One region of the Rhizobium sp. CNPSo 3670 genome, then DNA from elsewhere that is predicted to be linked to it. Evidence: riboswitches for the same ligand, from Rfam matches in the RefSeq annotation. Region 1 holds a riboswitch; each other region holds the start of a gene.

Region 1 (10,741 bases):
AGACCGGCTTCTGCAAGGCTCTCCGCAAGCGTTGCGGCATGCCTATCCAGTTCGATGCGAAGCGCGTGCATCGTGTCTTCTGCGTGCTGCAGATCGTCCCAGGCGGCCAGCGCCGCGGCTCGCTTGGTGCTCCAAGTGTCGAGTGCAGCCACGCGCGCCGCGGCTTCGGCGTCATATTCGATGTTTTCAGGCAGCAGATCACCGATGCGCTCGGCAAGCGCATCATGTTCGGCGCGCGCTTCGCCAAGCAGTTCCCTTTGCCGCTCGATCATTGCTGCCGTTGCCGCTTCCGCCTGGCGGAGTTGGCGCAGCTCGGCCAGTTCCTGCGCCCGCGACAGCCGGCCGGCGGATACCGCGTCGTCCTGCCGCATCCGCTCCTCGAAAATCCGAGCCGTGGCGGCATTCAGACTGGTGAGATGCGCCTGCCAGGCGGCATCGCGTTCATCGCGCAGCCGCGCGGCCTCGGTATCGTCGATCGAACCGCCGGCGACGAAGGCCGCGATTCGGGCTTTGGTCAGCGCCTGTTCGGTGCCGAGATCGCGCAGCCTTCCCTCGTGATCGCCAATCCGCTTGTCGATAGCAGTCGCTTGGCCACGCCAGGCTTCGATCTGTCGAGGCTCTGCCGCGGCCGTCCGCTGCAGAGCGACGGCGTTGCCGCTCCAGGGTCCGAGCTGTTCAAACTGGTTCTCCTGCGTTCGCTTCGCCTGGACAAGTGTCCGTTCTTCCATGGTAAGCCGCAAGGGGAGATCAGATCCCGCCAGCCGGCTCAGGGCGATCTCGATGCGGCCGAAACGCGCAGGATCAAGGAGCCCAGATCCATGCCGCGAGCCGCCTTCCCTGTTCAGCCTTTCGAGATTCTCCCGCGCTCGCAACAGTTCCCGATCAGCGGCTGCCAGTTTCGCCTCGACGCCGGAACGCCGTTCGATAAGATCGCGGATGATGCCGATCAGCGAAGCGGGAAGCAGCAGCGCCTCGGGTTTCGCATGGCCCGGCTTTTCGAGATCGGCCAGCAGTCGGACCAACTCACCCTCCTGTTCGGCCAGCGCCAGCCGGCGCTTCGGCAGATCGCTCTCTGCCGCAAGATAGCGCGCCCGACCCTGATCCAGCAGGTCCATATGCGCGGTGACTGCCAGCGCCTTGTCGTCGATCGCGATCGCCTCGATCTCATCCGCAAGCTGGCGCAGCGTGCGGTCGGCGGTCTCGACAAGCGCCTGCAGCCGCGTCTCGTCGCGCGAAAGCTGCGGCAGGAGCGCGAACCATTCGGACGGCGGCCGCGGCAGATCGCTCATGGCGGCTACATCTGCATCCAGCCGCCGGAGCTCGAGGGCCGCGGGTAGGGCGCCGAGAAGGCGCGTCAGCTCCTGATGCCGGGTCTTGGCCTCGGCCAGTTCCCGCGTGGTTTTGCCATAGGCAGCGTCGGCCTGCTCATAAGTCGATTTCAGGGCCGAATAGGTGGAGGCAAGCGTGTCGATGGCATTGCGCTCGGCCTTGAGCGCTTCGAGCGAACGCTTGAGTTCCGCGAGCCTGGTGCTCGACGACCGCTTCTTGTAGATCGCGTTGGCTTCGTCGGCTGCGGTCACCAGCGAACGGCTCAGGCCTGCCAGGCCTGAGCTGGCCGAGAACAGCAATTCGCCGAGTTCGCCCTTGCTTTGTATGATGGCGTTGCCGCCTTCCTTGAGCGACTGATCGTCGAGCGAGAACATGGTGCGATAGGCCTCGCGACCGACGCCGCCAAGCGCGCCGGCCAGGAGCGCCTCGTTCACAGCTTGTCCCCGATCATCGACGAGGCTGCCGGTCCGCAGCTTGAGCCGGGCGAGCTCGTATTCCGAACCACCAAATTCCAGCCGCGCACCGACCTTCATCGTATTGTAGGGATGCAGGAAATTATAGGTGCTGCGCTCACCAATGCCGTAGAGCAGATCAAGATAGGCGGCGAAGGTGGTCGACTTGCCCGCTTCGTTCAGGCCATAAACGATGTGCAAGTCCGGCGAACCTTGAGGGGCCGCGCCGAAATCGATGGAGTGATCGGTGAACTTGCCATAGCGGGTGAGGTCGAGGCGGCGCAGACGCATCAGCTGTCTCCCCGATCCACCGCCTTCATCCGGGCGGCGATATCCTCGGCGCCATCGGCGAGAAGGCTGTCGATGAAGCGTTCAAAACCCGCCTCGTTCTGGCCGGCAAATGCCCGGCTCTCGGGCGGCAGGTCGGCAAGCAGGTCCCGGACCATCTCCCTGACCTCGTCGCGAAATCCGCTGCGGGTGATGACCTCGTCCCGCATCAGCGCCCCGAGTTCGACGACGGGATCGGCGGCGGACGCGTCTGCGGGGATCGAGGGCGCTTCGAAGGCGAGTTCCAGCTTCTCGATCCAGGTGCGGCCGATCGCGTCGGTGCGCCGCTCGGCTTCGGCCTGCATGAGGTCGACATCGCGCCGCAGCTGCCAGGAGAGCGGCGTGAGGCCGGAAAGCCTGAGGCGTGCGACAAGATGCAGCGAAGCCGTGCGGTCGCGCTGCGCCATCAGGGCCGTCTCGACCATCATGGCTGCCTCACGCCAATCATCGACACCCGTGAGGTCGACATTGACGCGCTCGAACTGCGCGATGCTGGTACGCCGCTCCTCGACCGTCACGGTCCGGTCGTCGGCCACGGTCACCAGCGACACGGTCTTGACGCCCGCTTCATTGATGTCGCGGCCCTGCGGCATGCCGGGCATGATGACCGTCGCCGTGCCGGGATAATGGCTGCGCTGGTGGAGATGCCCGAGCGCCCAGTAGTCGAAACCCGAGCCATGCAGGTCGAGCACGTTGCAGGGCGCATAGACATCATGTCCGGCCGATCCGGCCAGGCTCGTATGCATGATGCCGATATTGACGGCATCCGCTACCGGCGGCTTGAATTTCGGCAGCAGCGGGTCCGGGGCTTGCGGCTTGGCGAAGCTCAGACCGTGGATTGCGACCGACAAGCTGCCCTTGGTGGTCTCGACGGTCTCGGCATGGCCGCCGAAGATCTTCACCGTATCAGGCATCACCAGTTCCCGAGCGATCTTCGACATGGCATCGTGATTGCCGCGGATCTTGAAGACGAAAATGCCCGCCCGGTGCAGCCGCTCCAGCTGACTCGCCAGGAAGCGCGCCGTCTTCATCGACGTCTGCTCCCCGTCATAGAGATCGCCGGCGATGACAAGCGCGTCGACCTGCTCCTCAAGGCAAAGATCGACGATCGCGACCAGCGTCTGCCGGCTGGCGTCACTGACAAGCTCGGCCAGCTCTGCGTTGCGAAGTGCGAGAGAGCGCAAGGGAGAGTCGAGATGGAGATCGGCAGTGTGGACGAAACGAAAGGCCATGAATGCAAGGTGTTGCGATAGAGTGATCCAGCAGGCGCGGTCTAACAAATAAACGTTATCGCCGTCAGCAAAACATGAGACCATGCCACGAATATTCAGAGCATGGACGGCAGCGTCCTGGCGAGTGAAATGGGCCGGCGGAGCTGGCCCATCCACAATCAATGCTGCTCTATCGGACTGGCCGCCGACTCAAAAGGTACGGATGGGAACGCGTGAGGGTCGGCTTGACATCAGGGCCGCAGCGGTCTTTGATGCAGGGCATTCACCAGGGGTGTCCCGGCAAGGGGCTGAGATTCTGCTGAACAATACGGCTTTGCCTGTTGTGGCGCAGTGACCCGTTGAACCTGATCCAGTTCATACTGGCGTAGGGACGGTGCAGACGCTGCGGCTGTCGGGCGGATTTCGCTTTGTCGCATGAGGCGTCTTTCCATCATTCCAACACTGGAACTGGGTCTCCAAACGTCAAACCTTGGAGCCTCACCCATGAATATCGTCGCACCCAAGCTTACTCCGGTCGTCACCACCGGCCCGCTTCCGGCCTCGACCAAGATCGCCAAGCCCGGAACGCTATATCCTGATCTGCGCGTGCCGATGCGCGAAATCAGCCTTCACCCGACCTCCGGTGAACCGCCGGTAACGGTCTATGATTCCTCCGGTCCCTATACCGACCCGGCACATACGGTCTCGATCGACGCCGGGCTGCCGCGTCTGCGCGAGAACTGGATCAGAGCGCGCGGCGATGTCGAAGCCTATGTAGGCCGGGTGGTGAAGCCTGAAGATAATGGTTTTGTCACCGGCGAGCGGCTGACGCCGGAATTCCCTATTCGCAACACGCCGCTGAAGGCAAAAGCGGGCCGCGCCGTAACCCAGCTCGCCTATGCGCGTGCCGGCATCATCACGCCGGAAATGGAGTTCATCGCCATCCGCGAAAACCTCGGCCGGCAGGCCGCGAAGGAGGCGCTCGGGCGCGACGGCGAGAGCTTTGGCGCTGATATTCCCGATTTCGTGACGGCCGAATTCGTGCGGCGGGAGGTCGCGGCGGGCCGCGCGATCATTCCGGCCAACATCAACCACCCGGAAACCGAACCGATGATCATCGGCCGGAATTTCCTGGTGAAGATCAACGCCAATATCGGCAACTCGGCCGTCACCTCGTCGATGGCGGAAGAAGTGGAAAAGATGGTCTGGGCGATCCGCTGGGGCGCCGACACGGTGATGGACCTCTCCACCGGCCGCAACATTCACAACATCCGCGAATGGATCATTCGCAATTCGCCGGTTCCGATCGGAACGGTGCCTCTCTACCAGGCGCTTGAAAAGGTGAACGGCATTGCAGAGGATCTCACCTGGGAAGTCTATCGCGATACGCTGATCGAACAGGCCGAGCAGGGCGTCGATTATTTCACCATCCATGCGGGCGTGCGGCTTGCCTATATCCCGCTCACCGTCAATCGTGTCACCGGGATCGTCTCACGCGGCGGCTCGATCATGGCCAAGTGGTGTCTGCATCACCACAAGGAGAGCTTCCTCTACGAGCATTTCGAGGAAATCTGCGACATCTGCCGTGCCTATGACGTCTCCTTCTCGCTTGGAGACGGCCTTCGCCCCGGCTCGATCGCCGATGCCAATGACGCTGCGCAATTTGCCGAGCTCGAAACCCTCGGCGAACTGACCAAGATTGCCTGGGCCAGGGATTGCCAGGTGATGATCGAAGGTCCTGGCCACGTGCCGATGCACAAGATCAAGGAGAATATGGACAAGCAGCTCAGGGTCTGCGGCGAGGCTCCCTTCTATACGCTCGGACCGCTGACCACCGACATTGCGCCGGGCTATGATCACATCACCTCCGGCATCGGAGCCGCGATGATCGGCTGGTTCGGCACGGCCATGCTCTGCTACGTCACGCCGAAGGAGCATCTGGGCCTGCCCGACCGCACCGACGTCAAGACCGGTGTCATCACCTACAAGATTGCCGCGCATGCCGCCGACCTCGCCAAGGGCCATCCGGCTGCCCGCATCCGTGACGATGCGCTGTCGCGGGCGCGGTTCGAATTCCGCTGGGAAGACCAGTTCAACCTCTCCCTCGACCCGGATACGGCGCGTTCCTTCCATGACGAGACCCTGCCGAAGGAGGCCCACAAGGTGGCGCATTTCTGTTCGATGTGCGGCCCGAAATTCTGTTCCATGCGCATTTCCCACGATATTCGCGCCGAGGCGCAGAAAGAAGGACTGGAAGCCATGGCCGCCAGGTATCGCGATGGCGGCGACCTCTACATGCCGGTCGCCGACGCTGCGAAAACGCTTGCCGGAGAATGACGATGCATGTTCTCGTCAAGGGGGCCGGCGTTGCCGGCCTCACCGTTGCCTGGCAGCTCCATCGGCACGGTTTCCGGGTCAGCGTCGCTGAGCAAGCCGACCAGGTCGGCGCCGGTGCTTCCGGCTTTGCCGGCGGCATGCTGGCTCCATGGTGCGAAAGGGAAAGCGCAGACGAGCCGGTCCTGGCGCTCGGCCGTCTTGCCGCCGATTGGTGGGAGGCAGCGCTGCCCGGCCATGTCAATCGCCGGGGGACGCTTGTGGTGGCGGCCGGGCGAGATGCCGGCGAACTCGACCGCTTTTGCCGCCGGACAAGCGGATGGGAATGGCTGGACGAGCCGGCGATCGCGACGCTTGAACCGGATCTCGCCGGCCGCTTCCGCAGGGCATTGTTCTTCCGGCAGGAAGCGCATCTCGATCCGCGCCAGGCGCTCTCGGGGCTCGCCGCCGGACTTGAGGAAGCCCGCATGCGCCTCACATTCGGCGTCAGGGGCGATGCCGACCTTGCCCCCTACGATCGCGTGATCGACTGCACCGGGGCTGCCCAGATCGGCCGTCTGCCCGGATTGCGCGGCGTTCGCGGAGAGATGCTTTGCGTCGAAACGAACGAGATCTCTCTCTCCCGTCCCGTTCGCCTGCTGCATCCGCGCCACCCGATCTATATCGTGCCGCGCCAGCGAAATCGCTTCATGATCGGGGCGACAATGATCGAAAGCAACGACATCGGCCCGATTACCGCGCGTTCGCTGATGGAGTTGCTGAATGCCGCCTATACCCTCAATCCTGCCTTCGGCGAGGCACGGGTTACGGAAACCGGGGCAGGCGTGCGCCCGGCTTATCCCGACAATCTGCCGCGGGTGACGCAGGAGGGGCGCACCTTCCATGTCAATGGCCTCTACCGTCATGGCTTTTTGCTGGCGCCGGCCATGGCAGGGGAGGTGGCGCGGCTTCTTCTTGGAAAAGACAACCACTCGGAAAGGAAGGCATCATGACCTTCATCATCAACGGCGAGGAACAAGAGGTCGCAGCCGCGACGCTCGCGGATCTTCTTCTCGCTCTCGACTACGAAGGCGAATGGCTGGCGACCGCAGTGAACGGCGAGCTGGTGCACCGTGAGGACCGCGGCGATTTCAGGCTCGGCGAACGCGACCGCATCGAAATTCTCTCCCCCATGCAAGGAGGCTGAGATGCTGAAACTTTATGATGTTGAAGTCCGCTCCCGACTGCTGCTCGGCACCGCCCGTTATCCGTCTCCAGCTGTTCTTGCCGAGGCGGTCAAGCGCTCGAAGACCGAGATCGTCACCGTTTCGCTTCGCCGCGAAGCCATCGGCGGCAAAGCGGGCGGCGCCTTCTTCGACCTGATCCGCGAGCTTGGCGTGCGCGTGCTGCCGAATACGGCCGGATGTCACAGCGTGCAGGAGGCCGTGCTGACGGCGAAGATGGCGCGAGACGTCTTCCGCACCGACTGGATCAAGCTCGAAGTTATCGGACATCACGATACGCTGCAGCCTGACGTCTTCGGCCTTGTCGAGGCGGCCCGCATCCTGACCGGCGAGGGCTTTCAGGTCTTCCCCTATACGACCGATGACCTTGTCGTCGCCGAAAGGCTGCTGGAAGCCGGCTGCCGCGTCCTGATGCCCTGGTGCGCGCCGATCGGTTCCGCGCAGGGGCCGCTGAACCCGATGGCACTACGATCGTTCCGGGCGCACTTTCCGGATGTGCCGCTGATCATCGATGCCGGCATCGGCCGCCCGTCTCACGCCGCCACCGTCATGGAGTACGGTTATGATGCCGTTCTCCTCAACACCGCCGTTGCCGGCGCAGGCGATCCCGCCACCATCGCGGAGGCCTTCGCGCTTGCCATCGATGCCGGCCGCCTGGCGTATGCCGCCGTACCGCTGGAGCCACGCGATATCGCCGTCCCATCCACTCCCGTCATCGGCAAGGCAGTCTTCTCATGAACTTAGACCCCTTCTATCTCATCGTCGACAGCGCCGAATGGGTCGAGCGTCTCGTGCCACTCGGCGTCAAACTCGTCCAGCTGCGCATCAAGGATTGCCCGGCCTCCGTGCTTCGCGAGCAGATCCGGCGATCGAAGGCTGCCTGCGCGGCAGCGGCTTGCCAATTGGTCGTCAACGACTACTGGAAACTTGCCATCGATGAAGGATGCGATTTCGTTCATCTCGGGCAGGAAGACCTGATGGCCGCCGACAGGAATGCCATTCGCCGCGCCGGCCTGAGGCTCGGCCTATCCACCCACGACATATCGGAGCTGGAGACGGCGCTGGCCGCCGAGCCGGATTATGTCGCGCTCGGGCCGGTCTGGCCCACGATCCTCAAACAGATGAAATGGGCGCCGCAAGGCGTTGAACGTCTTTCCGACTGGCGCCAGCGCGTCGGCGCGATACCGCTCGTCGCCATCGGCGGGATCACCGCCGAACGCGCGCCGCTGGTATTGGAAAAAGGCGCCGACAGTGCTGCCGTGGTCACCGATATCACCCGCAACGCGGATCCCGAGGCCCGCGCGCGACAGTGGCTGGCCGCGACCGCGCCGTGGCGGCGCGCGAATGAGGTATCACCGGTGGCCTCTTGATACTGAAGCCGCAAAAACGCGTGGAGACGGAAGCGGATCGACGGCACAGTCAGGCACGAGGCCGTTGCCGGCCGAGCCTTTCGATCACACCTGAGTCGCCACTAACATACCCTTGATAGCAGCGAAGAGCACTTTGCTACGCCTCGTTTGTAAGCGACATAAATTATTCAGAGAGCGACGGCCGAACTATTTAAAGTTAATCCTAAATTAGCGACTCGCGCGAATTCTTCGGGTTATCTGAGCTGTATAGCCCGCCCTAGAGTACTGGAGAATTGTATGAAACGCCCCACCGTCAAACAGACCCTTATTGCCGTTTTGTCTGTTATCTGTGCCTTCCTGATTGCCCTATCGTATAATTCCCTCAGCACAATCTCGACACTGAATGACAGCGCTCAGCAGATTGGCGGCTTCTGGATGAAGCGGATGATCACTGCCAGAGATATCAAAGGCAACTTCTCTGATCTGAAGCTCGCCTATGCGCGCTACCTGTTGGAGGCGTCGCCGGAGAAGCGGGCCGCCGAGGCGAAGCTGATCGACGAGACGAAAGCCGCAGTCGAGCGGGCAATCCAAGAGTATGTGGCGGGCGTCCGAACGGAGAAAGGTCGCGAGCTGATCAATGACGTCAAGTCAGGGCTCAAGAAATATAGTGAGCTCGCCGCGCAAATGGTCCAACTGCAGGACAACGGCAAGACCGCCGAGGCGGGCAGTCTCTTTCGGCAGAACATGGAGGCACAATCTGATCTGGTGAGCCAGGAGATTGCGGACTTGGTGGCCTTCATTCTCGGACAGACCGAAACATATGTGACCACAAGCAATGCAACCGCGGGCAACGCGTTCACGACCACGGCATTGATTGCCACCCTTTCTATTCTGGTCACCTCTGCCGGAGCGCTCTTTGCCGTCTTCGGCATCGCCAATCCGATCCGCCGAATTGCCTCTGCCATGACGATCCTCTCCGACGGAGATCTGCAAAGCGAAATTCCCTACGCTGGGCGTGGCGACGAGATCGGGGCAATGGCGGGAGCAGTGGAGGTGTTTCGACAGAACGCCATCAATGTTCTTCGACTGGAGCAGGAAGCAATGGCATCGCGAAGCCAGTCGGAGGCGACGCGCGCTGCCGCACAGGAGCGCGCCGAACGGGAAGCGCAGCAGTTGCGCTTTGCGACAACGACGCTTGGCGATGGATTGAGACGCCTTGCGGGCGGTGACGTTTCTTTCCAGTTGGCGGAGCCGTTCGCTCCGGAATACGAGGCGCTGCGTGGGGATTTCAATGCTTCGCTTCGACAACTCGGCACAACCATTGGTGCTGTACTGCAGACGGTGCACAGCATCGACAACGGAACATGCGAAATCGCGTCCGGTGCGCAAGATCTCTCCAAGCGGACCGAACAGCAGGCAGCTTCCCTGGAGGAAACTGCGGCAGCCCTCGATGAGATTACCGCCAATGTGACGACTGCCTCGAAGAGAACCGAGGAGGCTCGCACTGTCGCCCAGGTGGCTAATGTCAGTGCAGAACGTTCTGCTGCCGTTGTGTCTCACGCCGAACAGGCGATGCGGCGGATAGAGGAAAGCTCGGAGCGGATATCAAGCATCATCGGCGTCATTGACGACATTGCTTTCCAAACCAACCTCCTGGCGCTGAATGCTGGCGTCGAGGCAGCACGGGCAGGCGAAGCCGGCAAAGGTTTTGCGGTTGTTGCCCAGGAGGTTCGCGAGCTTGCCCAGCGCGCAGCGACGGCGGCGAAGGAAATCAAGGGCCTTATCCAAAAGTCCTCCGCCGAAGTCGGCACCGGCGTAAGACTGGTTCTCGAGACTGGCCAGTCGTTGAACGAAATCAGCGAGCAAGTGTCTCAAATCAATCAGTTGATGGACGCAATTGCTACGTCTGCGCGTGAACAGTCCACCGGACTTGCCGAAATCAATACGGCCGTCAATCAGATGGACCAGTCCACTCAGCAGAATGCCGCGATGGTTGAGCAATCCACCGCAGCGGCCGCTTCCTTGTCGGCAGAGGCGAGCAGACTGCGCGAATTGGTCAATCAGTTCACTCTCGACCGTCAACCCGCTCGGGCCGTTGAGCCTAGACACAACGTCCGCACCATGGCGGCGTGATCACGATCAGGTGCTTGTCCTGATGTAGCCGGGTACGAGAACCAACAGCGCCTTGCTCTCTCCGCAGGCAACTCTTTAAGGGGTGGATCAAGAAGGATGCAAGGTGTTCTCGGCTCGCGATTTCACGACCCTTCTTTCAAAGCATGCTTGACGTGGAGAATGGTGATCGCAACGGTTCCCACAACCATCGGAACAGCAACAAGCATGATCGCTGGATCGACATGGAACCCAGGTCGCATTGTCAAACGAGTTGCAGTCTCCTACGTCACTTTCGCTCATTGGCAAGAAACTGCCGAAACCGCTCGGATCGCGGACGGCTGAAGAGTTCACCAGGCGTGCCCGTTTCTTCCACAACACCTTTGTGAAGAAACACCACTTTGCTG
Region 2 (10,741 bases), on a different contig from region 1:
GAAGCGCGGCACCTCGGTCAACGGCCCGCTGCCGACCGGGTTCTCGTTGGCGAAGGTGACAGGATCGGCGACATCCTTCCAGACATGTTCGGGAACGATCGGCAGCTGCGAGATCTGCTCGGCAGCAAGCGAGCTCGGATTGGCGAGCGCGAAGCGCACCGTCTGGCCGTCGACGGCCTGCACGTCGGTGACGAAGGTCCAGATGCTGACGAAGTCGAGCGCCGGGAACTTTTTCAGATAATCATAGGTGAACTTGACGTCGGCTGCCGTCAGCGGTTTGCCATCAGACCATTTCAGGTTCGGGCGCAGCTTGAAGTCGATGCTCTTCAGGTCGTCAGAGAGCTTGAAGCTTTCGGCCAGGCGATAGACCGGCTTGTTGCTGTCGAAGCGATTGAAAATAACCAGCGGCTCATAGATGAAATCGAGCGTCGATTGGCGCGCCGAGGTCTGGTTGAACGGGTTGAAGTTGCGAACCCAGGTCGTGGCCGGTTCGATATTCGCCGTCAGGATCGCCTGCGCCATGGCGGATCCCGAAAGCAGCGTCAGTGCGGCGGCTGCAAATAGATATTTTTTCATGTTCCATTCCCCTTTTCTTATGCGTGAAAAATGATCTGCCGGTCAGGCGGCCGGCACGCTGGCAAACATATCTTCCACCTCGGCATGGGCGGCGCGGACGTCGATCTTGAGATTGCCGAGGCGGGCTTTGCCGGCGGCGATACGCTTCAGCGCGGCGTCCGTCAGCGGGCGGGCGGCCTTGGCGGCGGCTTCGCTTTCCCTGACGTCTCCGTGGCTGTGGAGGGCGATATCGAAGCCCGCATCGAGGACTTGGGCAACGCGTTCCGGCAAGGTGCCCGTGAGCGACTGCATGAAGATGCAGTCGGAGATCAGCACGCCCTCGTAACCCATCTCTTTGCGGATCACGTCGTGCATGACAGGCGAGACGGATGCCGGCAATTCGGCATCGTAGGTCGAGTAGACGACATGGGCGACCATGGCCCAGGGCGTATCCTTCAGTGCGACGAAAGGCTTGAAATCGGTGGCGGTGAGCGTCTCACGGCTGGCATCCACGACCGGACGCTCCTTGTGGGAGTCGAGCGTGGCGCGGCCGTGGCCGGGAATATGCTTCATGACCGGCATGTTGCCGGTCTCTAGCAGCCCGTCGACCACCTCGCGGCCGAGGGCAGCGATGAAGTCGGGATCGGGGCCGAAGGAGCGGGCGCCGATGACCGCACTCGTCGTCTCGAAGACGAGGTCGAGAACGGGCGAGCAGCCGCTGGAAAGGCCGAGTTCCGTCATCATCGCGCCCATGGCCTGGGAGGAAAGGCGCAGTGCTTTTTGGCCGAGATCGAAATCGCGGCGGGCCAGTTCGGCGAACTGGCCGAAGCTGCGGAAGAGCGGCCAGGGACCGGCGTCGAGATGCTGGACGCGGCCGCCTTCCTGGTCGGTGAAGACGGGCGCATCCTCTCGGCCGACGGCTTCGCGGAAGCGTTCGATCAGCCGCTTTGTCTGCTCCGGCTCGCGCTGATTGCGCCGGCCGACGAACAGGCCGAGCGGATTGGTCTCGCGAAACAGGGCGAATTCGTCGTCCGAAATCGCAGGGTTCGGGAGACCGACAAAAAGGGCGAGCGGGGTCGAGGACACTTCTGGAACTCCGGTATCAGCTGGTCATTTCGGCGCGCTTCGCAGCATGCCTTCGTAAATGCCCTTGTCGGGGGCAGGGATGGCGATCGCACCCGCGGTGCTGGCGTAGAAATCGACAGGCCCGGCATCGCCGATGAAGGCATAGGCATGGCCGAGCGTCTTCATCGTCTGAAGGCAGGCGGAAAACAGCGCGAGACCGATGCCCTTGCCACGCGCCTCGGGATCGACGCCGGTTGGGCCGAAGAAGCCGCGGGCCGTCGTGTCATAGCAGGCAAAGCCGAGCAGCTTGCCGCCGTCGATGGCAATCTGGCAGGCGACGGGTTGGCGGGAAAAAGCAACCGAAACCTCGCTTGCCCATTTCTCGCTGAATCGTTCGCGAACCCAGTTGACGACTAGGTGCAATTCTGGAGGAAGAGCCGGACGAATGGAGGCGCGGACATTGTCGGCCCGCTCTTTCAGGTCGGCGAGCCTGTTGGAATATAAGCTCACAAGCAGGTCTGGCACCTGTCTCTCCTCCAGGTATTCCTTTATAACGGAATATATATCCGTTTAATGTCATAGACTTGGCTATCTAACTGGCCTTGTCAACAGGGATTTTTCAAACGGAGCGGTGCGCCCAGCTTCGGATCAGCGCCGGCTGGCGCGAATGAAAACGGCCCGGGGGAGGCCGGGCCGTTTTTCTCTCGTAATCCTGAGCCTGCGCGTTTCGGCGGGATCGGTTATTCGCCGTGCTTCCAAAGCGCATGAAAATGCTGCACCGGGCCATGTCCGGAGCCGACAGTGAGACTGCCGGCGGCGGCGACTGCATCGGCAAGGTAATCCTTCGCAATGGCGACGGCTTGCTCGGCCGATGCGCCCTTGGCAAGCTCGGCGGCCAGTGCGCTGGAGAGCGTGCAGCCAGTGCCGTGCGTATTTTTCGTCGGCACTCGCCTGGCCTCGAACCAGTGCAGGCCGTCGGCCGTGGCAAGCACGTCTGGGCTCTCGTCGCTGCCGAGATGGCCACCCTTGACCAATACGGCGGCGGGGCCAAGCGCGCGCAGCCGCTCGGCCTGCGCCGCCATCTCATCGCGATTGGTCGCGACCGGCTGGTGCAACAGGGCCGCGGCCTCGGGCAGGTTCGGGGTCAGGAGGGTTGCGAGCGGCAGCAGCCGCCGGGTCAGCACGTCGACCGCTTCGGGCGCGAGCAGGGCGGCCCCACCCTTGGCGATCATCACCGGGTCGAGAACGATGGGGATTCCCCGTCGATCGGCAAGGGCTGCGGCGACAGCCTCGGCTATGCCGGCATTGGCGATCATGCCGATCTTGACGGCGTCGACTCGCACGTCGGCGAAGACGGCATCGATCTGGTCGGCGACGAATTGCGGCGGCACCAGATGCACGCCGCTGACGCCTTGGGTATTCTGCGCCGTCAGCGCCGTCAGCACCGCCATGCCGTAGACGCCGCGGGCGGCAAACGCCTTGAGATCGGCCTGGATGCCGGCGCCGCCCGAGGGGTCGGAGCCGGCGATGGAGAGAACGTTGCGGATCATGGGCGGACCTTTCGGATTTCTGCGGCGATGCGGCGGGCGGCCGCTTCGGGGTCCGACGTGCCCGCAATGGCGGAGACAACGGCTAACCCTTCGGCGCCGGCTGCAAACACTTCCGCCACATGCTCCGCCTTGAGGCCGCCGATGGCGACGGACGGCACCGGCGAGGCCATCACCAGCCTAGCAAGCCCATCAAAGCCGATCGGCTGCTTGTGATCGGCCTTGGTCGGCGTCGCAAACACCGGTCCGACGCCGGCATAATCGACGAGACCGGGATCGACGGCAGCGGCAAGTGTCTCGGTCTCGACCGAGAGGCCGAGGATCATCCCGGGTCCGATCATCCCGCGCGCCGTGCGCGCATCCATATCCTCCTGGCCGATATGCAGGCCATCGGCGCCGATGGCGATGGCCGCCTCGACATCGTCGTTGACGATGAGCAGGGCGTCGGTTCCACCGAGCGCCTCTCTCAAGGCGCGGCCGGTCTCGATCATCCTGGCCGTGCCGGCCTGTTTGTCGCGCAGTTGCACCATCGTCGCGCCGCCGGCAACGGCAAGGCGCGCGGTCTCGACCATCCCGATCCCGACGCAGAGATCAGGATCGAGAACGAGGTAGAGCGAAAGGTCGAAGCGCTTCATGCGACCGATACCCTTGCCCTGGCATCGAGCGTTTCGGCGTCGATCGCAGCCAGCGCATCGAGGAAGCGCCAGGAAAAGGAGCCCGGGCCGGCGGCGCCGAGCGCTGCATCTTCGCCGGCGACGGCGAAGGTCGCAAGCGCGGCGACAGTCGCGCCGAAGAGATCTTCGGGCGCGGTCGCGGCAAAGGCGCCGACGAGGCAGGTGAGCGAGCAGCCGAGCGCGGTGACCTGCGGCATCAGGGCCGATCCGCCCGCAATACGGACTGCCCTTGCGCCATCGGTGACGAAATCGACAGCACCGGTGACGGCGACGATGGCCCGCTGCCTCTCCGCCAGCCGCCGTGCCGAACCCTCCGCCTGTTCGACTGGATCGCGGCTGTCGACGCCCTGACCACGGCTCTCGCCGCCGGCAAGCGCGATGATCTCGGAGGCGTTGCCGCGGATAATCGTCGGGCGAAGCTCCAGAAGGTCGGCCAACGCGGCACGGCGGAAGCCCGTGGCGTAATGGGCCACCGGATCAAGCACCCAGGGTTTGCCCGCCGCATTGGCGGCCTTGGCAGCCCCCTGCATGCCTTCGAGCCATTGCGTCGAGAGCGTGCCGATGTTGATGGTCAAAGCATTGGCGATGCCGGCGAATTCGCCGGCTTCTTCGGCGGCATGCACCATGGCGGGCGAAGCGCCCGCGGCCAGCAGGACGTTGGCCGCGATATTCATCGCGACATAATTGGTGATGCACTGAACGAGCGGCGGCTTTTCGCGCATCGCCTTCAGCATGGCTCCCGACGTGATCTTGCTCTGCATGGTGCCCCTTTCAGGCGGGGGCGGGCGCGGGGCGCTGCTCTTACGGCGATGCCCCGAGCGACTCCCTCCGCCGGCATTATCCGGTTCAGGTTCGAAGGGTTCTTCTCAGCCCGTCTGTCGACGAACGCCCCTGTCTCTCATCACGCTCTTTTTCGCAGAGAATGGCGCGGCTGTCACTCCGAAAGTGAGTATTCCGGTATTTCGGAGCGGCTGCCCTTGGGCGTGGACATTGCTGGAGGCCTTCCCAGCGCAATCCTGACGGCATCCAATTTTGCCTAACTCAAATCATGCAGCCCCGTCGTAATCGCCGGGCTGATTGAAAACTCCGAAAATCGAACCCTCAAACCACTTCGCTCCGGCGTACAGGCTGTCGGCCCGACCTCATAGCGATCGGCAGCCGGGAAGGGTGCTAACCGCAGCAACGGCCAGCGGCTACCGTCGCGGGAGCCCTGGATGCGCACGGCGCCGTTTGCGACCGTCACACGGATGCGGAAATCCTCCAATTCCTTGAAGGGCTGCGACACCGACCAGTCTGACTTTCCGTCGGTGACGACGGTGCTGAGGAAGGCTTCTCCGTCGGTGAATTCGACGCCCGTTTTCACCCAGCGGCTCTCGTCGATGCGTACCATCAGGCCTGCCTGATCGTAGAGGGTGCGGAATTCGCCCTGGGCGCGGATCTGTGCGGTGAAGCTGTCGCCGGTGGGAAAGGCGAGGAAGTGGCCGGTGTCGCGGGTGAAGCCGTAATAGGTCTCGCGCCAGAAATCGGTCTTTTCGCCTGTCGTCATCGTCAGGCCGGTTTCGTCGGCGTGCCAGCTGCCCGGCTCGTTCAGCCATTTCCCGTCATTGAAGTCGATGCTCATTCGCTTCTCCCTTCCTTTAATCTTGCCGCAGGGCAGTCGTCTCACTTGGCGTACCACGCAGGCCCCGTGCGGAGAACTAGCGCAGCTGAAGATGGTGCTTTTCCGGCAACGCGCTATCCGCGGCTGCATAATCGACCACTCATGCTTGACACGATAGCTCCAGCTTCTATTCTGTTACAAAAAGATGAATTACATAATTGTGGAACTAAATCGGGAGCTCTCATATGAAAACATTCGTCGCATTCCTTCTCGGAACCGCGTTCGTCGCCCTGCCTTCGACCCTGCTTGCCCAGGAAAAGGGCGGCGTCATCAATGTCGCGACGATCGGCGAGCCGCCGACGCTCGATCCGATGTCGTCGACGGCCGATCTCGTCGGCATCGTCACCCAGCATATTTTCGAGACGCTCTACACTTTCGACAAGAGCTGGAACGTCACGCCGCTTCTCGCCGAAAGCCTGCCCGAGATCAGCGCCGACGGCAAAACCTATACGATCAAGCTCAGGACTGGCGTCAAGTTCCACGACAATACCGATATGACGTCCGAGGATGTGGTCGCTTCGCTTACCCGCTGGATGAAGATCGCCTCGCGGGGCAAGCAGGTGGCCGGCTTTATCGACAAGATCGCGGCTACCGATCCTTCGACGGTTACGATCACGCTGAAGCAGCCCTATGCGCCGTTGACCTCGCTGCTTGCCTTCAACAATTCGGCGGCCATCATCATCCCGTCCGAAAAGCAGGACGAGCCGATGAAGGAGTTCATCGGCACCGGTCCCTATATGCTGAAGGAACGGAAAGCCGACCAGTATATCCAGCTTGTCCGCTTCGATGGGTACAAGCCACGCAGCGGCGAGAGCGATGGCTATGGCGGCGCGCGTCATCAATATCTTGATGAAATCCGCTTTGTGCCGGTGCCGGACCCGAACACCCGCGTCGAGGCCGCCGTTTCCGGCCAGTATGATTATGTCGACTCGATTCCTGTCGAATCCTACGACAAGCTGAAAGCCTCGACCGCCTCGCAACCGGTAATGCTGAAGCCCTTCGGTTATCCTGTCTTCGTCTTCAACACCAAGGAAGGTGCTGCTGCCAACGTCGAGGTGCGCAAGGCGATCCGGCAGGCGCTCAGCATGGAAGACATGCTGGCGGCGGCCTTCGGCAGCAGGGATTTTTATGCGCTCGACGGGGCCATCTACCCGAAGTCCTTTGCCTGGTCGACCGATGCCGGCGCCGAGGGCGCCTATAATGTCGCCGATCCGGAAGGGGCGTCCGCTGCCGCCAAGAAAGCCGGCTACAATGGCGAGCCGATCCGCATCCTGACCAGCCGCCAATACGAGTTCCATTACAAGATGGCGCAGGTCGCCGCCGAATATCTGAAACTTGCAGGCTTCACCGTCGATATGCAGGTCGTGGACTGGGCGACGCTAACTCAGCGTCGCACCGATCCGAAGCTTTGGGATATCTACATTACCCACAGCCCCTTCTTGCCGGAGCCGGCGCTCATCGGCTCGCTGTCGACGAGTTCGCCCGGCTGGTGGGACACGCCGGCCCGCAAGGCCGCGGTCGATGCCTTCACCTCCGAAGTCGATCCGAAGAAGCGCGTGGCGCTCTGGGCCGATGTCCAGAAGGCCGTTTATACAGACGCACCCTTCATGAAGATCGGCGATTTCAACGCCGTCTCGGCGAAGTCGATCAAGCTCGAAGGCGTCGATCCGGCTCCGTGGCCATATTTCTGGAACGCCTCGATCAAGAAGTAAGCAACACCGCCGGTGCCGCCCTTCGGGACCGGTACCGGTCATCTTTTCTGCCGCATCTGCAAGGGATTGAAGGCCGGCATTCATGATACGCTACATCCTCCAACGCCTGTTCGGCATGATCGTCGTGATGTTCCTGGTCGTCACGATCGTCTTCGTCATCGTGCGCGTGACGCCGGGTGATCCAGCCGCCGTCATGCTCGGCCCCGATGCGACGCCGCAGGATATTGCCGATCTGAGAGCTCGGCTCGGCCTCGATCAGTCGCTCGGGCTGCAATATGTCTATTATATCGGCCAGTTGCTGAAGGGGGATCTCGGCCAGTCGATCTTCCTCAACATGCCGGTCACTGTAGCACTCGTCGACCGGGCCGAACCGACCTTCTTCCTGACGCTGTTTTCGCTTGCCATCGCCAGCATCATCGCCCTGCCGATCGGCATCTATGCCGCCTATCGGCGTGGTTCCTTCATTGATCAGGCGGCAACGACCCTCGCCATTTTCGCCGCCAGTATTCCAAGCTTCTGGCTCGGTCTCATCCTGATGCAGTTCTTCGCTGTCCGATTCAATCTCTTCCCGGTCTCCGGCTATGGCGGCCCGGGCTCAACTTTCATCGACCGGATGTATCATCTGACGCTGCCGGCCTTTGCGCTCGGCATCGTCTCTTCGGCGCTGATCCTGCGCTTCACCCGTGCCTCGATGCTCGATGTGCTCGGCGACGATTATATCCGCACGGCGCGCGCCAAGGGGCTAATCGAGCGTAAGGTCATCCTCAAGCACGCTCTGAAGAATGCGCTGATCCCGATCCTGACGGTGCTCGGCCTGACCGCCGCCGTGCTGATCTCGGGCGCTGTCGTCACCGAAACCGTCTTCGGCTTGCCCGGGGTTGGCAATCTCGTGGTCTCGGCGGTGCTGCGCCGCGACTATCCCGTCATCCAGGGGGCGCTGCTCGTCATCGCCGCCCTCTACGTGCTGATCAATTTTGCGATCGACATGCTCTACCTGCTGGTCGATCCGAGGGTGCGCTACTGATGGCGGATGTCGCAACCAAACCTGTCGAAAGCGAAGGCAGCAAGTTCGTCCGCCGCCTCATGAAGCGCAGGACAGTGGCCTTCGGCCTGCTGATCCTGGTGGTCTTCGTGCTGCTCGCAGTCTTCGCGCCGCTCGTCGCGCCCTATTCGCCGTCGAAGCTTTCCATCGTCAACCGGCTGAAGCCGCCGAGCGAGATCTTCTTTTTCGGTACTGACGAGTTCGGCCGCGACGTCTTCTCGCGCACGATTTTCGCCGGCCGCCTGTCGCTGCTCGTCGGTGCGGCTGTTGTGGCCTTGTCGGCCGCCATCGGCGTGACGCTCGGCCTGCTTGCCGGCTTCTTTCAAAAGCTCGATACGCCGATCGCCCGGCTGATCGACGCGATGATGGCCTTTCCGGATATCCTGCTCGCCATCGCCCTCGTCGCCGCTCTCGGCCCGTCCTTGACGACGGTCATCATTGCGCTGTCGCTCGTCTACTCGCCGCGCCTTGCCCGTATCGTCCGTGCCTCGACGCTTGTCATCCGCGAGCTGCCCTATGTCGAGGCGGCGAGGGCGCTTGGCATCTCGACCTTCCATATCATGACCCGACACGTGTTGCGCAATCTGCTGTCGCCGATCCTGGTACAGGCCACCTTCCTCTTTGCCAGCGCTATGCTTGCCGAAGCCGGCCTCTCCTTCCTCGGCCTCGGCGTCAGCCCCGAAGTGCCGACCTGGGGAACGATGATCGCTGCCGGCCGGCAATATATCGGGCAGGCCGATTGGATGACGGCTTTCCCCGGCGTGGCGATCGTCCTCTCGGTGCTGTCGCTGCAGATGGTCGGCGACGGCCTGAGAGACATGCTCGATCCAAGACTTCGCAAGGACCTTTAATCCGCCGACCAGAGGTCGCCCAATCCAAATCCGCCAATCGAAATTCGCATGACAGGAGTTCGCGTGAATCAGTTCCCCGCCGCCGCCGGCAAGGTCGAGAACTCGCCTTACCAACGGTTAGCCGCGCTCGGCATAACGCTGCCGCCGCCACCGCCGCCGATCGCCAATTTCGTGACGCATGTGATAGAAGGCAACATGCTCTATCTGTCAGGCCAGGGGCCGCGCGAGGCCGATGGCTTCCTGCATGCCGGCAAGGTCGGCGGCAGCGTTGGTGTCGAGGAAGCTTACCGGCATGCGCGGCTGACCGGCATCAACCTGCTTTCCGTCATGCATGAGGCGCTTGGCGATCTCTCCCGCGTCAGGCGGGTGGTCAAGCTGCTCGGCATGGTCAATGCCGTGCCCGAGTTCGAGGATCATCCGAGCGTCATCAACGGCTGCTCGGATCTGTTGATCGCCGTGTTCGGCGCAGCCGGCGAACATGCCCGCTCGGCCGTCGGCTTCGGCTCGCTGCCCGGCAATATCACCGTTGAGATCGAGGCCATCGTCGCCCTGCATTGCTGAACGTGTTTTCGTGTTTGGAGTGGTCTTCGGATGACTTTTTTCTATTTAAGCACGCATCCTTCCCCCGGCTGCTCGACACTGCCACATGGCAGCGCCATGTTCTGCCCTTCCTCCCAGACTTCCGGAGATCTTCATGCCCGATGATATCAGACCTTCGCTCGGCCTTCGTCCCGTCATCAATGTGTCCGGCACGATGACCAGCCTCGGCGCCTCGATCGTCGTTCCGCAGGCGATCGAGGCGATGACAGCGATCCTGCCGCACTTCGTCGAAATTAACGACTTGCAGCGCAAGGCAAGCAGCGTCATCGCCCGGCTGACCGGCGGCGAGGCGGGTTTCGTCACCGCCTCCTGCTCGGCCGGAATTTCGCTTGCCGTCGCCGGCGCAATCACCGGCGACAATCTGTTGGCGATCGAGAAACTGCCGGACGCCGTGCCGGAGAGGAACGAGGTGCTGGTGCAGATGGGCCATATGGTAAGCTACGGCGCGCCGGTCGACCAGGCGATCCGGCTTGCCGGCGGCAAGGTGGTGCTTGTGGGACAGGCGACCTCGACGCATCGTTTCCACATGGAAAGGGCGATCACCGACAAGACGGCTGCTGCCGTCTATGTCGTTTCCCACCATGTCGTCGATTATGGCCTGCTGAACCTCAAGGAATTTATCGAGATCGCCCATGCCAGGGGCATTCCCGTCATCGTCGATGCGGCCTCGGAATATGACCTGAGGACCTTCCTGGAGCAGGGGGCCGATATCGCGCTCTATTCCGGCCACAAGTTTCTCGGCGGCCCGACCTCGGGCATCGTCGCCGGCAGCAAGGAACTGGTGCGGCACGCCTTCCTGCAGAATATGGGGATCGGGCGCGGCATGAAGGTCGGCAAGGAAAGTATCTTCGGCGTCATGGCGGCGCTGGAGGCGTGGGAAAGGCGCGATCATGCCGGCATCCGCGAGCGCGAGACCGGCTATCTCAATCTCTGGAAGAAGACGCTCGACGGCCGTCGGGGCGTCACCGCCCTGATCGAGCCCGACCCGACCAACAATCCGCTCGATCGGCTGCGCCTCATCGTCGATCCCGAAGA
Region 3 (10,741 bases), on a different contig from region 1:
CCGGATCGCCTCCGTCAAGGCGACGCAGAAGATCACCAAGGCGATGAAAATGGTCGCCGCGGCGAAGCTTCGGCGTGCGCAGGAGGCGGCCGAGGCCGCCCGGCCCTATTCGCAGCGCATGGGTGCGGTTCTGGCGAACATTGCCAAGGCCGTCACCGAGGCGGATGGCGCGCCGGCGCTGATGACCGGCACCGGCAAGGACCAGGTCCATCTGCTGGTGGTCTGCACGGCCGAACGCGGTCTTTGCGGCGGTTTCAACTCGCAGATTGCCCGCTTTGCGCGCGACCATGTCCGCAGGCTGCTTGCCGAGGGCAAGACGGTGAAGATCTTCACCGTCGGCAAGAAGGGCTACGATATCCTGCGGCGTGAATATGCATCGCTGATCATCGAGCGCAAGGAACTGCGCGAAGTCAAGAAGATCGGTTTCGAGAATGCCGACCAGATCGGAAAGCGCGTCATCGAGATGTACGAGGCCGGCGAGTTCGACATCTGCACGCTGTTCTACTCCGAGTTCAAGTCGGTCATCTCACAGGTTCCGACCGCCCAGCAGCTCATCCCGGCCAAGGCTCCCGAAGCCGTCGCCCAGGATGCAGAACATGCAAGCGCCGTCTATGAATACGAGCCGGATCCGGCGTCGATCCTCGACGACCTGATCCCGCGCAATATCTCCGTCCAGATCTTCCGTGCTCTCCTTGAGAACGTCGCGGGCGAGATGGGCGCCAAGATGAGCGCGATGGACAATGCGACGCGCAATGCCGGTGAGATGATCAACAAGCTGACGCTGAGCTACAACCGTCAGCGTCAGGCTCAGATCACCAAGGAATTGATTGAAATCATTTCGGGCGCGGAAGCGCTCTGAGTTAGGGAAAGAGGGTAAGAATATGGCTGAGGCAGCTACCCGCTCTGTCGGCAAAGTCACCCAGGTTATCGGCGCCGTCGTCGACGTTGCTTTCGAAGGCGAACTGCCGGCGATTTTGAACGCGCTTGAAACCGACAACAACGGCGTCCGCCTGGTTCTCGAAGTCGCTCAGCATCTGGGCGAAAACGAAGTCCGCACCATCGCCATGGACTCGAGCGAAGGTCTCGTTCGCGGCCAGCAGGTCGTCGATACCGGCGCTCCGATCTCGGTTCCCGTCGGCGACGAAACGCTCGGCCGTATCATGAACGTCATCGGCGAGCCGGTCGATGAAGCAGGCCCGCTGACCACCGCTCACAGGCGCGCCATCCACCAGGACGCTCCGGCTTACGTCGAGCAGTCCACGGAAGCGCAGATCCTCGTCACCGGCATCAAGGTCGTCGACCTTCTCGCTCCTTACGCAAAGGGCGGCAAGATCGGCCTGTTCGGCGGCGCCGGCGTCGGCAAGACCGTTCTCATCATGGAGCTGATCAACAACGTCGCCAAGGCGCACGGTGGTTACTCGGTCTTCGCAGGCGTGGGTGAGCGTACCCGCGAAGGCAACGACCTCTACCATGAAATGATCGAATCGGGCGTCAACAAGCATGGTGGTGGCGAAGGCTCCAAGGCTGCGCTCGTTTACGGTCAGATGAACGAACCGCCGGGCGCCCGCGCTCGCGTCGCTCTGACGGGTCTGACGGTTGCAGAACACTTCCGCGACCAGGGCCAGGACGTTCTGTTCTTCGTCGACAACATCTTCCGCTTCACGCAGGCAGGCTCGGAAGTGTCGGCTCTGCTCGGCCGTATTCCTTCGGCCGTGGGTTATCAGCCGACGCTCGCGACCGACATGGGCTCGATGCAGGAACGCATCACCACGACGACGACCGGCTCGATCACCTCGGTTCAGGCCATTTATGTTCCGGCCGACGACTTGACCGACCCGGCACCGGCAACCTCGTTCGCCCACTTGGACGCAACGACCGTTCTGTCGCGCTCGATCGCTGAAAAGGGTATCTACCCGGCCGTCGACCCGCTCGACTCCACCTCGCGCATGCTCGACCCGATGGTCGTCGGCGAAGAGCACTACGAGGTCGCTCGTAAGGTTCAGTCGACGCTGCAGCGCTACAAGGCCCTGCAGGACATCATCGCCATCCTCGGCATGGACGAGCTGTCGGAAGAAGACAAGCTTGCCGTCGCCCGCGCCCGCAAGATCGAACGCTTCCTGTCGCAGCCGTTCTTCGTCGCAGAAGTCTTCACCGGTTCGCCGGGCAAGCTGGTTGCTCTGGAAGACACGATCAAGGGCTTCAAGGGCCTCGTCAACGGCGAATACGACAATCTGCCGGAAGCTGCCTTCTACATGGTCGGTTCAATCGACGAAGCCATCGAAAAGGCCAAGAAGCTCGCTGCTGCTTGATGAGCGACGCTAAGGACGAGATATTCTGCTGCGACTCGCTAAAAGGGGTCGTAGCGGAACTCCCAGAGCCAGCCGCGCCGACCATCTACCGTGCCGATAACGGCGTGATCATGATGGTCGTGGGACTGGTCCAGACCGAAGAAGGTCTCGGATATCTCGACCAGGCGATACTGCACTGCCCGTTCTGCGGGACCAAATTGCAAGATGCAAAAGCCATAGCCGAGAAGGTAAGTCACTGATGGCTGACAATTTCAACTTTGAGCTCGTTTCGCCGGAGCGTCTGCTGCTGTCGGAGATGGTGACCGAGGTCGTCATTCCCGCGACTGAGGGCGAGATGACCGTGATGGCGCACCATGCGCCGACGATGACGACGGTCAAGCCGGGTGTCGTGAGCGTGCGTTCAGCTTCTGGGAAGAAGCAGGACTATGTCGTGTTCGGCGGCTTTGCCGACATTCTGCCGACCGGCTGCACGTTGCTGGCAGAGTCCGCCGTTCCAGTCGAGGAACTCCATAAGGACGAACTGACCCGTCGCATCGAGGCAGCCCGCAAGGAACTCGAACATGCCGAGTTGCACGAGCACAAGTCGAAGCTCGAGCATTTCATCATGGAACTGACGCATCTTAGCGGCATCGTCCAGCAGGATTGACCAATCGACAGCTTCGATGAAAGGCGGCCCGCGAGGCCGCTTTTTTATTTCTGCGAGCGAGTTCGAAGCGCCTCATCAAAGATTTGAAAAAGAGCGGGCGTTCAAAACCGCTTTTGTCGGGCTCATGACCGAGAGGCCACATTTGCAGCGCCGCGCGTCTTCAGGGCGCGCAAAGGCGCTACGGCCCTTGATACTCGCGTTGCTGACTTGCTTCTCACGCTTTAGCGCTTCGTTTGGCTGATGTCGTTTTTGCAGTGTCGCACTTTTGCGCGTGCGACGCTATGGACCAACCAGGAGGGTTCGAGAGCGGTTCAGGTTTTCACCGAAGCGCAGAATCGCCCTAAGATTTTATTTTACGCAATTCCGAACGGAAAAACGTCCCATACTTTTCCTGGAATTGCTCTAGAAGCCGGTGCCGCCGCGCAGCTCGATGACCAGCGTCTTGAACAAGATTTTCAGGTCGAGCAGCAGACTGAAATGCCTGACATAATAGATATCGCAGGCGATCCGGGCCCGGGCTTGCAGCGGCCGTGCGGTCGGCCCGCGCCAACCGCGTGTCTGCGCGAGGCCGGTGATGCCGGGGCGCATGACGTGGCGGTGGTGGTAGTTCGGGACCAATTCTTCGTAGAGCCGGCCGGCTGCGCGCATGTTGATGGCATGGCAGCGCGGACCGACCAGGGACATGTCGCCCCTGAGGACGTTCAGAAGCTGCGGCAGCTCGTCAATGTTGGTCCTGCGGAGCATAGCGCCGAAGCCTGTCACCCGGCTGTCGCCCTTGACGGTCTGCTGAATGCCGCTGGGATCGCAAGCTTCGATGTGCATCGAGCGGAACTTGAAGACGGTGATCTTCCGCCCGTTCAGGCCCCAACGGATCTGGCGGAAGAATACGGGGCCTCCATCGTCGAGTTTGATGAAAAGAGCGATTGCCAGGAAAAGCGGCGCCAGTACGAGCAGAGCGCTGGCCGAGATGACGATATCAATCAGCCGCTTTACGGCCAATCGCAGAGCCGCCCTCCCTTCGACACCGGAAAAGCTGTCCGGCTGGCGAATGTTGGAGTTCGCTACAACCAGGGTCCGGATTTTGTTCTGACGCTGAGACGAATCGAAGCGTGAACTTATCTTCGAAGTAAAAGCATACATTACTCAATGCCCAGAAGTTTAGATGCGATACTGAACAGCGGGGAGACAGATACATGCTTACGTATGGTTTGTCATCGTTATAAATAAGAAATCGGTAAGCATAAAGACGCCAAAAATGGGAGTATTTCGCGTTAACCTTAATGCCTCTAGTTGAGCGGCGTTCGAAATTATACTTCTAAAGGAGTAGCCCGATGAGGCGGCGCGATGTCAGACGATTGCCAAAATCGATTACCGGTCGTTCCAACAGATAATAACTGAGGCTTGCCACCAGAAAAACGAGCGCCGCTGTCAGTGTGCAGGATTGCATCCAACCGGTGACCACATTCTCGGAGGAGGCGCCGAACGAGCCGGGGTCCAGTCTCTGGATCAATGTCAGGATGATCTCCTGCCAGATGTAAATGCCGAAGGAGATCTTGGCGATGTAGCGGACGGGAGCGTTATCAAGCAGTCTGCCCAGACGCTGCGAATGGCTGAGTGAAACGAGCGCTGTTGCAACGGCCAGTGGGAAGACCGGAAATCCATAGGGGATGTGAAGCCAACCGTAACCTTCGGCCGAGCCGCCTGGGGATATGAGGAGGCGGTAAGCGGCAACCGCGACGGCGAGGAGTGCCGCGGCGTCGAACCAGGGAGATCGTCTTGCGGGCAACATCACTTCGATGCCGGCGGCAAGCGCGCCGAGTGCGAAGACAGCAAAGAAGCCGATCGGATTATAGTTGGGCATCCATTCCTTCGCTCCACCCTGAAGGCCATATGCCCAGCCGCGCCCGATATCATCGAGCGCAAAGAGCCTCAGGATCATCAGATGGGCAAGAAGGACCACGGCAATGACGCAGAGCCAGGCGGCGCGGGCGAAGAACGGACGTTGCCGCAGCAGCGGCAAGCGAAACAGCACGAAAAAGCCGACCGGGAGGAGCACATAGCTGGTGACCTCGAAGGGAATGGACCAGAGCGGCCCATCGGCTTCGACGGGAAAAAACGTGCGCCAATGCCACTGGCTCATGAACAACAGTCCCGAAATATAGCGGACGACGAGTTCCGGCGTCAGCGGCAGGGCAAGCAGCGTCAGGCTAAGGACGAAGCTGACGCTGGTGGCGACCCAGAAGCCCGGAGCGATGCGCGCCAACCTGCGGATGGCGTAGTGCCCAAGGGTGGGCATGGCGCCGCCGGCGTCGAGAGCGTGCCAGAAGGGGCGGGCAAGCAGAAAGCCGCTGAGCACAAAGAAGATGGCGACGCCGAAATTGCCGAAGCGGAGGACGTTTGCCGTTGCCGCAAATTCTTCCGGAATTCTGCGCATATCCAGCCGGAGCGCGAGATGGTGCGCGAGCACCAACAAGCAGGCCATTGCGCGCAGAAAGTCGGCTCCGGCCAGTCTGTCCTGTGCTCGCATGTCGTTCCCCGCCCTGCCCGATTCGGCTCAAACCGCCCGGGCGCAAAGCATTGCCTGGGAAGACCGCCTCGGCAAGGCCCCGGGCGGGCTCAGCCGAGGAGTTCGTTGGTGTAATAGGTGGAAAAGTCCGGCTTCTCCTTGAGCACGACGCCATTCGCATCGACGAGAATGCCGTTCTCGACCAGGAAAGCGCCGATGGCATCGGCCTTTGCCGGATCAAGCGTGCCGATCACGCCGGCTTCGGATCTCAGGAAATGACCTTCGATCAACGCCTTCTGAGATGCTCTTACCAGTTCCGTGTTCATCAGCGCACCGTTACTTCCTGATATCAGCAGGTCGCAGGCTTCGTCGGGATGATCGATGGAGTGGACATAGCCTTGACGTGTGGCCTGGATGAAGGCGCGCGCGTGTTCTCGGCTGGCAGAGAGATAGGCGTCACTGGAAACGATGACTGTCGTCTGCTCGTCGGGAATGCCGTAATCGGAATAGTGGAAGCGGCTGATCTTCCGATTCTCCAACTCAGCGGCGATGCCCTCCCAGGTGTAGATCTCCAGCGTGAAGTCAATCGAGCCATTGTCCAGCGCCTCATAGGCGGAGGTGCCGAGGGTGACGGTCTTGACGTCGCCCTTGCCGCCGTCATTGCGGATCATCGCCGAGACCAGCGCGCTTTCCCAAGTGCCGCCGAAGCCTCCATAGGTCTTTCCATCGAGATCTCTAGGGCTCTTGATGTCGTCCCGCCCGCCCTTGAAGATCAGGCGTGCGGTTTCCGTCTGGACGACGCCGTAGACCATCTTCACGTCACCGCCGCCAGCACGCTGCGTCAGGGCCTCGATCTCGCTACTGATGCCGAAATCGGCGACCCCGTTTGATACCAGCGTGCCGGCACTCGTGTCGGTAAAGGGTAGAATTTCGACATCGAGGCCGGCGGCCGTGTAGAAGCCCTTCGCCTTGGCGACGTAGATGCCGATGTGGTTGGTGTTGGGCGTCCAGTCGAGCGCGATACGAACCTTTGCGGGCGCCGATTGAGCGAAGGCGACGCGGCCGGCGAGGCTTGTCGCGATGGCGGCGAGCATCGTCTGGCGGCGGGTGAGAAGCGGCATGGTGACCTCCTCAGGTCTTTAGAGCATGACGCCGAAAAGTCCGGTTTTCGAACGACATCAGACTCTAACTCTTTAAATTGGAACAGGATTCAGATTTTGGGCCGACCGGCCTAAAACCATCCTGTTCTAGCGGATGAAGCAGGGTTTGCAGGATTTCGGTCTCGATCGCCTGGGCCGCCGGCGAACCGAGATCGGCAATGCTTCTCGGGCGGGGCAGGGGAACGCGGAATTCGCGGATGACACGCGCCGGACGGGCAGACAGCACGTAGATCCGGTCGGAGAGGAAAACGGCCTCGCGAACATCGTGGGTGATCAGCAGCGCCGTCCAGCGATGTTCGGTCCACATGCCTTGCAGCCACTCCTGGATCTGCGTGCGGGTTAGCGCATCGAGCGCGCCGAAGGGCTCGTCGAGCAGCAGCATGTCCTGCTCCTGGATGACGGTGCGCAGCAGCGCAGCACGTTGGCGCATGCCGCCGGAAAGAGCGGCGGGGTAGTGATGTTCGAAGCCGGCAAGGCCGAACCGCTCGAAGAGGGGCGCGACAGCGGCGCGGGCAGCCCGGCGAGCCATGCCCTTCACTTCCAGGCCGAGCGCGGCATTATCGATGATCCGGCGCCAGGGCATCAGCGCATCGCGTTGCGGCATGAAGGCAAAGGAATGCGGCGTCTGTTCCAGCGCTGCACCGTTGAAAAGCATGGCGCCGGAATCGGGTCGCAGCGCCTGTGTCAGCAGTCTCAGCACGGTCGATTTTCCGGAGCCGGATGGGCCGACGATCGAGACGAACTCGCCGTCTGCGACGGCGAGCGAAATGTCGTCTAGAACCTTCATGCCGTCGAAGGACTTCGAGATGTTGCGCAGCTCAAGCATCTGACCGGTCATCGGCGCCGCTCCTGGGATGGCTGCCAGGGCATGACGAAACGCTGGATAACCAGCGTCAGCGCGAAGAGGCAGAGCGTCAACAGAGCGCTGACGATCACGGCGGCGAGCACGAGATCGGGACGGAAATTGTTCTTGGCGTTGAGGATATAGATGCCGAGGCCGCTTGCAGCGCCGGCATATTCGGCAAAGATCGCGCCGACGACGGCATAGGTGATCGAGATTCGGAGGCCGGCGAAGAAATAGGGCAGGGACGAGGGAAACCGCGCCAGGCGAAAAATGCGCCAGCGGCTCGCTTTCATCGAATTCAAGAGCTCGGCAATGTCGCGATCGGTCGCCTCATAGCCCTGAAGCAGGGCAACAAGCAGCGGAAAGAAGGTGACGAGCGCCACCAGCAATATCTTCGGCAAAAGGCCGAAACCGAACCAGAGGACGACGAGAGGCGCGATCGCCACCAGCGGCAAAGTCTGGCTGGCGATGAAGATCGGCAGCATTGCCCGGCGCATGAAGGGCATGAAATCCATCAGGATCGAGGAGACGAAGGCGAAGGCGAGCGACAGGGCGAAACCACCGAGTGTCGCTCCGAGCGTCGGCCAGGTGTTTGCTATCAGCGCCTCTCGGTTCAGCCAGCCCTGGACAAGGATACGCGAAGGCGCCGGCAGAATGGACGGTTTGATACCGGAAAGATCGACATAGAGTTCCCATGCCACCAGAAAAGCAAAGCCTGCGAGCAAGGCGGGCATTGCCCGGTACACGGCGAGATAGAGCGTCGCAAGGCGCGAATCCGATGGTCGTGGCGATGTCATCGGCGTTCGGTTTCAGGCTTTCGCCGGGCTGTTCGCGCAAACCTGTCGAGGGCATCGGTGTCGATGCGCAGCCTGCCGCGATTTGGGGCGGTTGCCTTGAGGGCATCGATAGGGATGCCGACGGAATTGCCGGACGTCCGGTAGAGTGACACTTGCGCGCCGGAATACATTTGGACCTCGCTCCGCTGGCATTACCCAGATCAGCTTAGAAGGGTCCGGAGGCTTGCGCCTCACATCTCAGCCCCGGCGACACGGAGCTCCCCTGTTATTTCGGCGAAAACTATCATCGGGGTTTTCTTGCCGCAACCGCAAAATTGCAAACCCGTCCGCCCGGTCGGATGGGGCGCAGATAAAAAACACCCGGACGGAGGTCCTGTCCGGGTGTTTTCCGAGGTTCCGTACCTGCCGGGAACGGACCCCGAGCGCTTGTCTTTCAGGCGGCAATATCGGCAGGGCGATCGGCGCGGGCCGGGCAAGCGCCGACGCCATCATTTCAGCTTGTATCGACCGGATGATCTCACTGACGCTCCTTCCTGCGCCTCGTGCTTTACGGCCGGGGAAGCAGCGGTTATAAAACCTCAACTAATATTGAGGTCAATAGGCGATGAATAGGATTTCTGCAACGCCGCTCGGCAGGCTTCTGACGGTCGGCGAAGTGGCGCAACGCAGTGGTCTTGCCGTCTCGGCGCTACATTTCTATGAGGCCAAGGGGCTGATCTCGAGTATCCGCACGCGCGGCAACCAGCGGCGCTACGGACGCGATGTCCTTCGCCGGCTCGGCATCATCAAGGTGGCGCAACGTGCCGGCATTCCGCTTTCGGAAATCCAGACGGCATTTGCCTCCCTGCCGCAGGGGCGTACGCCGACGATTGCCGACTGGCAGACGCTGTCGGCGCGCTGGAAGGATGAACTCGACACGCGAATCAGACGGCTGAGCCTGCTGCGAGACCGTCTGACCGGCTGCATCGGCTGCGGTTGCCTGTCGATCGAAAGCTGTCCGTTGCGCAATCCCTTCGATCAGCTCGGCGAGGAAGGGCCAGGCGCACGGCTGCTGGAGATCGAAATCGAACTATGAACTTTCAGGGAAGAGCGCCAGCCTCTGGCGGAAAGATGATGCCTGCCTTTCTTTCGGCCCGCGCGCTCATATGTTAAGGGCGAATGGCGCAACAGGCGGCATTGTCCGCGAGGAGGACAGCTTCGTGTTCCACCCGAGACTATTCGAAAATCGCAATGTCATCGTAACCGGCGCCGGGCGGGGCATCGGTCTCGAAGTGGCCCGGCAGTTCCTGGACTGCGGCGCGAAGGTGATCGTCCATACTGGACGCAAACCGGGGCGCGATCTGCCGGATTTTCTGCTGACGGCTGAATCCGAAAGACGGGCGCTGTTGCTGCACGCCGATTTCACTGCCGCTGGCGGCGCTGCGCAATTTGCCGAAAATGCGCTTACCTTTTTCGACAAGGTGCATGTGCTCGTCAACAACGCCGGCACTATGCTCGGCCGTTTTCCAGCTGCCACACTGACTGACGCAGATTATGAGGCGATCGTGCGTTTGAACCAGACGTCGGTGGTGGCGCTGACGCGTGCGTTGCTGCCGGCATTGAAGGCGGCGGAAGGCGCTGCCATCGTCAACACCGTTTCAATTTCCGCGCTGACCGGCGGCAGTCCCGGTTCTTCGATTTATTCTGCCTCGAAAGCCTTCGTTTCGACCTATTCCAAGGCGCTTGCCCGCGAGCTCGCGCCGGATGGCATCCGCGTCAATTGTGTCTCCCCCGGAACGATCGAGACGGATTTCCACGAGCGCTATTCCTCCCGCGAAAAACTGGAGCAGACGAGAAAGTCTATTCCCCTGCAGCGGCTGGGCACAGCGGAGGATTGCGCTCCCGCCTATCTGTTTCTGGCGGCGCCCTCGCTCTCCGGATACATTACCGGCCAGGTCCTCGAGATCAATGGCGGCCAGCTTATCTGCTGATTTAGTTAGACCTTTTTTGACATTTCATCACTTTTGGCAAATTCGTGTGTGCGAATATGCTATTGTGCTGATCTGCCTTTTTGCTTCCCTTCCGAGATGTCGAATGCCATTGCCCAAGCCCGAGCCGGGAATGTCCGGTCAGGAACTGCACAAACTCGCTGGAAACGCTCGTGAGGCGAGCGATCTGCTGAAGGCGCTGGCGCACCAGACTCGACTTCTGATTCTTTGCATACTCGCGACCGAGGAGCGGACGGTGAGTGAAATCGAAAACATCCTCGGCATTCAGCAGGCAATGGTCTCGCAGCAGCTCGCGCGTTTGAGGCTCGAAGGTCTCGTCAATACGCGCCGTCAGGGCAGGCTGGTCTATTACCGTATCGGCAATACAAACGTGCTTGCCTTCCTTGAATCGCTGTTCGATCTTTTTCCGGCTGCTGAAAACAATTAGTACCCGCCCTTGCGGAGCACGGTTGCTGCGTCGAAGATAGCTGATCCGGATGATTTCGCGCCGG

Evidence for each region. A riboswitch is a leader RNA that binds a small molecule or an ion and turns the genes downstream of it on or off. The one in region 1 is predicted to bind thiamine pyrophosphate.
Region 2: it holds a riboswitch for thiamine pyrophosphate, as region 1 does, so the genes downstream of both, thiM (hydroxyethylthiazole kinase) here and thiC (phosphomethylpyrimidine synthase ThiC) in region 1, are expected to answer to the same signal.
Region 3: it holds a riboswitch for thiamine pyrophosphate, as region 1 does, so the genes downstream of both, AC13QO_RS08275 (ABC transporter permease) here and thiC (phosphomethylpyrimidine synthase ThiC) in region 1, are expected to answer to the same signal.

Annotation. Positions count from the first base shown of each region.
Region 1 is NZ_JBXSOL010000022.1:12,234-22,974, reverse strand. Features, by position in the region: gene AC13QO_RS21480 (AAA family ATPase) at 1-2,072, opposite strand, end outside; gene AC13QO_RS21475 (metallophosphoesterase family protein) at 2,072-3,340, opposite strand; TPP riboswitch at 3,598-3,729, shown strand; gene thiC (phosphomethylpyrimidine synthase ThiC) at 3,824-5,656, shown strand; gene thiO (glycine oxidase ThiO) at 5,659-6,645, shown strand; gene thiS (sulfur carrier protein ThiS) at 6,642-6,839, shown strand; gene AC13QO_RS21455 (thiazole synthase) at 6,841-7,614, shown strand; gene AC13QO_RS21450 (thiamine phosphate synthase) at 7,611-8,246, shown strand; gene AC13QO_RS21445 (HAMP domain-containing methyl-accepting chemotaxis protein) at 8,523-10,358, shown strand; gene AC13QO_RS21440 (ABC transporter ATP-binding protein) at 10,624-10,741, opposite strand, start outside.
Region 2 is NZ_JBXSOL010000005.1:19,484-30,224, reverse strand. Features, by position in the region: gene AC13QO_RS06380 (ABC transporter substrate-binding protein) at 1-576, opposite strand, end outside; gene AC13QO_RS06375 (glycoside hydrolase family 3 N-terminal domain-containing protein) at 619-1,641, opposite strand; gene AC13QO_RS06370 (GNAT family N-acetyltransferase) at 1,666-2,145, opposite strand; gene thiD (bifunctional hydroxymethylpyrimidine kinase/phosphomethylpyrimidine kinase) at 2,361-3,170, opposite strand; gene thiE (thiamine phosphate synthase) at 3,167-3,802, opposite strand; gene thiM (hydroxyethylthiazole kinase) at 3,799-4,602, opposite strand; TPP riboswitch at 4,648-4,744, opposite strand; gene AC13QO_RS06350 (DUF1349 domain-containing protein) at 4,878-5,462, opposite strand; gene AC13QO_RS06345 (ABC transporter substrate-binding protein) at 5,687-7,213, shown strand; gene AC13QO_RS06340 (ABC transporter permease) at 7,296-8,237, shown strand; gene AC13QO_RS06335 (ABC transporter permease) at 8,237-9,106, shown strand; gene AC13QO_RS06330 (RidA family protein) at 9,155-9,667, shown strand; gene AC13QO_RS06325 (aminotransferase class V-fold PLP-dependent enzyme) at 9,801-10,741, shown strand, end outside.
Region 3 is NZ_JBXSOL010000006.1:145,704-156,444, forward strand. Features, by position in the region: gene AC13QO_RS08235 (F0F1 ATP synthase subunit gamma) at 1-859, shown strand, start outside; gene atpD (F0F1 ATP synthase subunit beta) at 882-2,309, shown strand; gene AC13QO_RS08245 (hypothetical protein) at 2,309-2,548, shown strand; gene AC13QO_RS08250 (F0F1 ATP synthase subunit epsilon) at 2,548-2,955, shown strand; gene AC13QO_RS08255 (sugar transferase) at 3,358-4,095, opposite strand; partial or broken gene AC13QO_RS08260 (acyltransferase family protein) at 4,263-5,482, opposite strand; gene AC13QO_RS08265 (ABC transporter substrate-binding protein) at 5,572-6,582, opposite strand; gene AC13QO_RS08270 (ABC transporter ATP-binding protein) at 6,647-7,459, opposite strand; gene AC13QO_RS08275 (ABC transporter permease) at 7,456-8,262, opposite strand; TPP riboswitch at 8,423-8,536, opposite strand; gene soxR (redox-sensitive transcriptional activator SoxR) at 8,867-9,337, shown strand; gene AC13QO_RS08285 (SDR family NAD(P)-dependent oxidoreductase) at 9,462-10,232, shown strand; gene AC13QO_RS08290 (ArsR/SmtB family transcription factor) at 10,336-10,677, shown strand.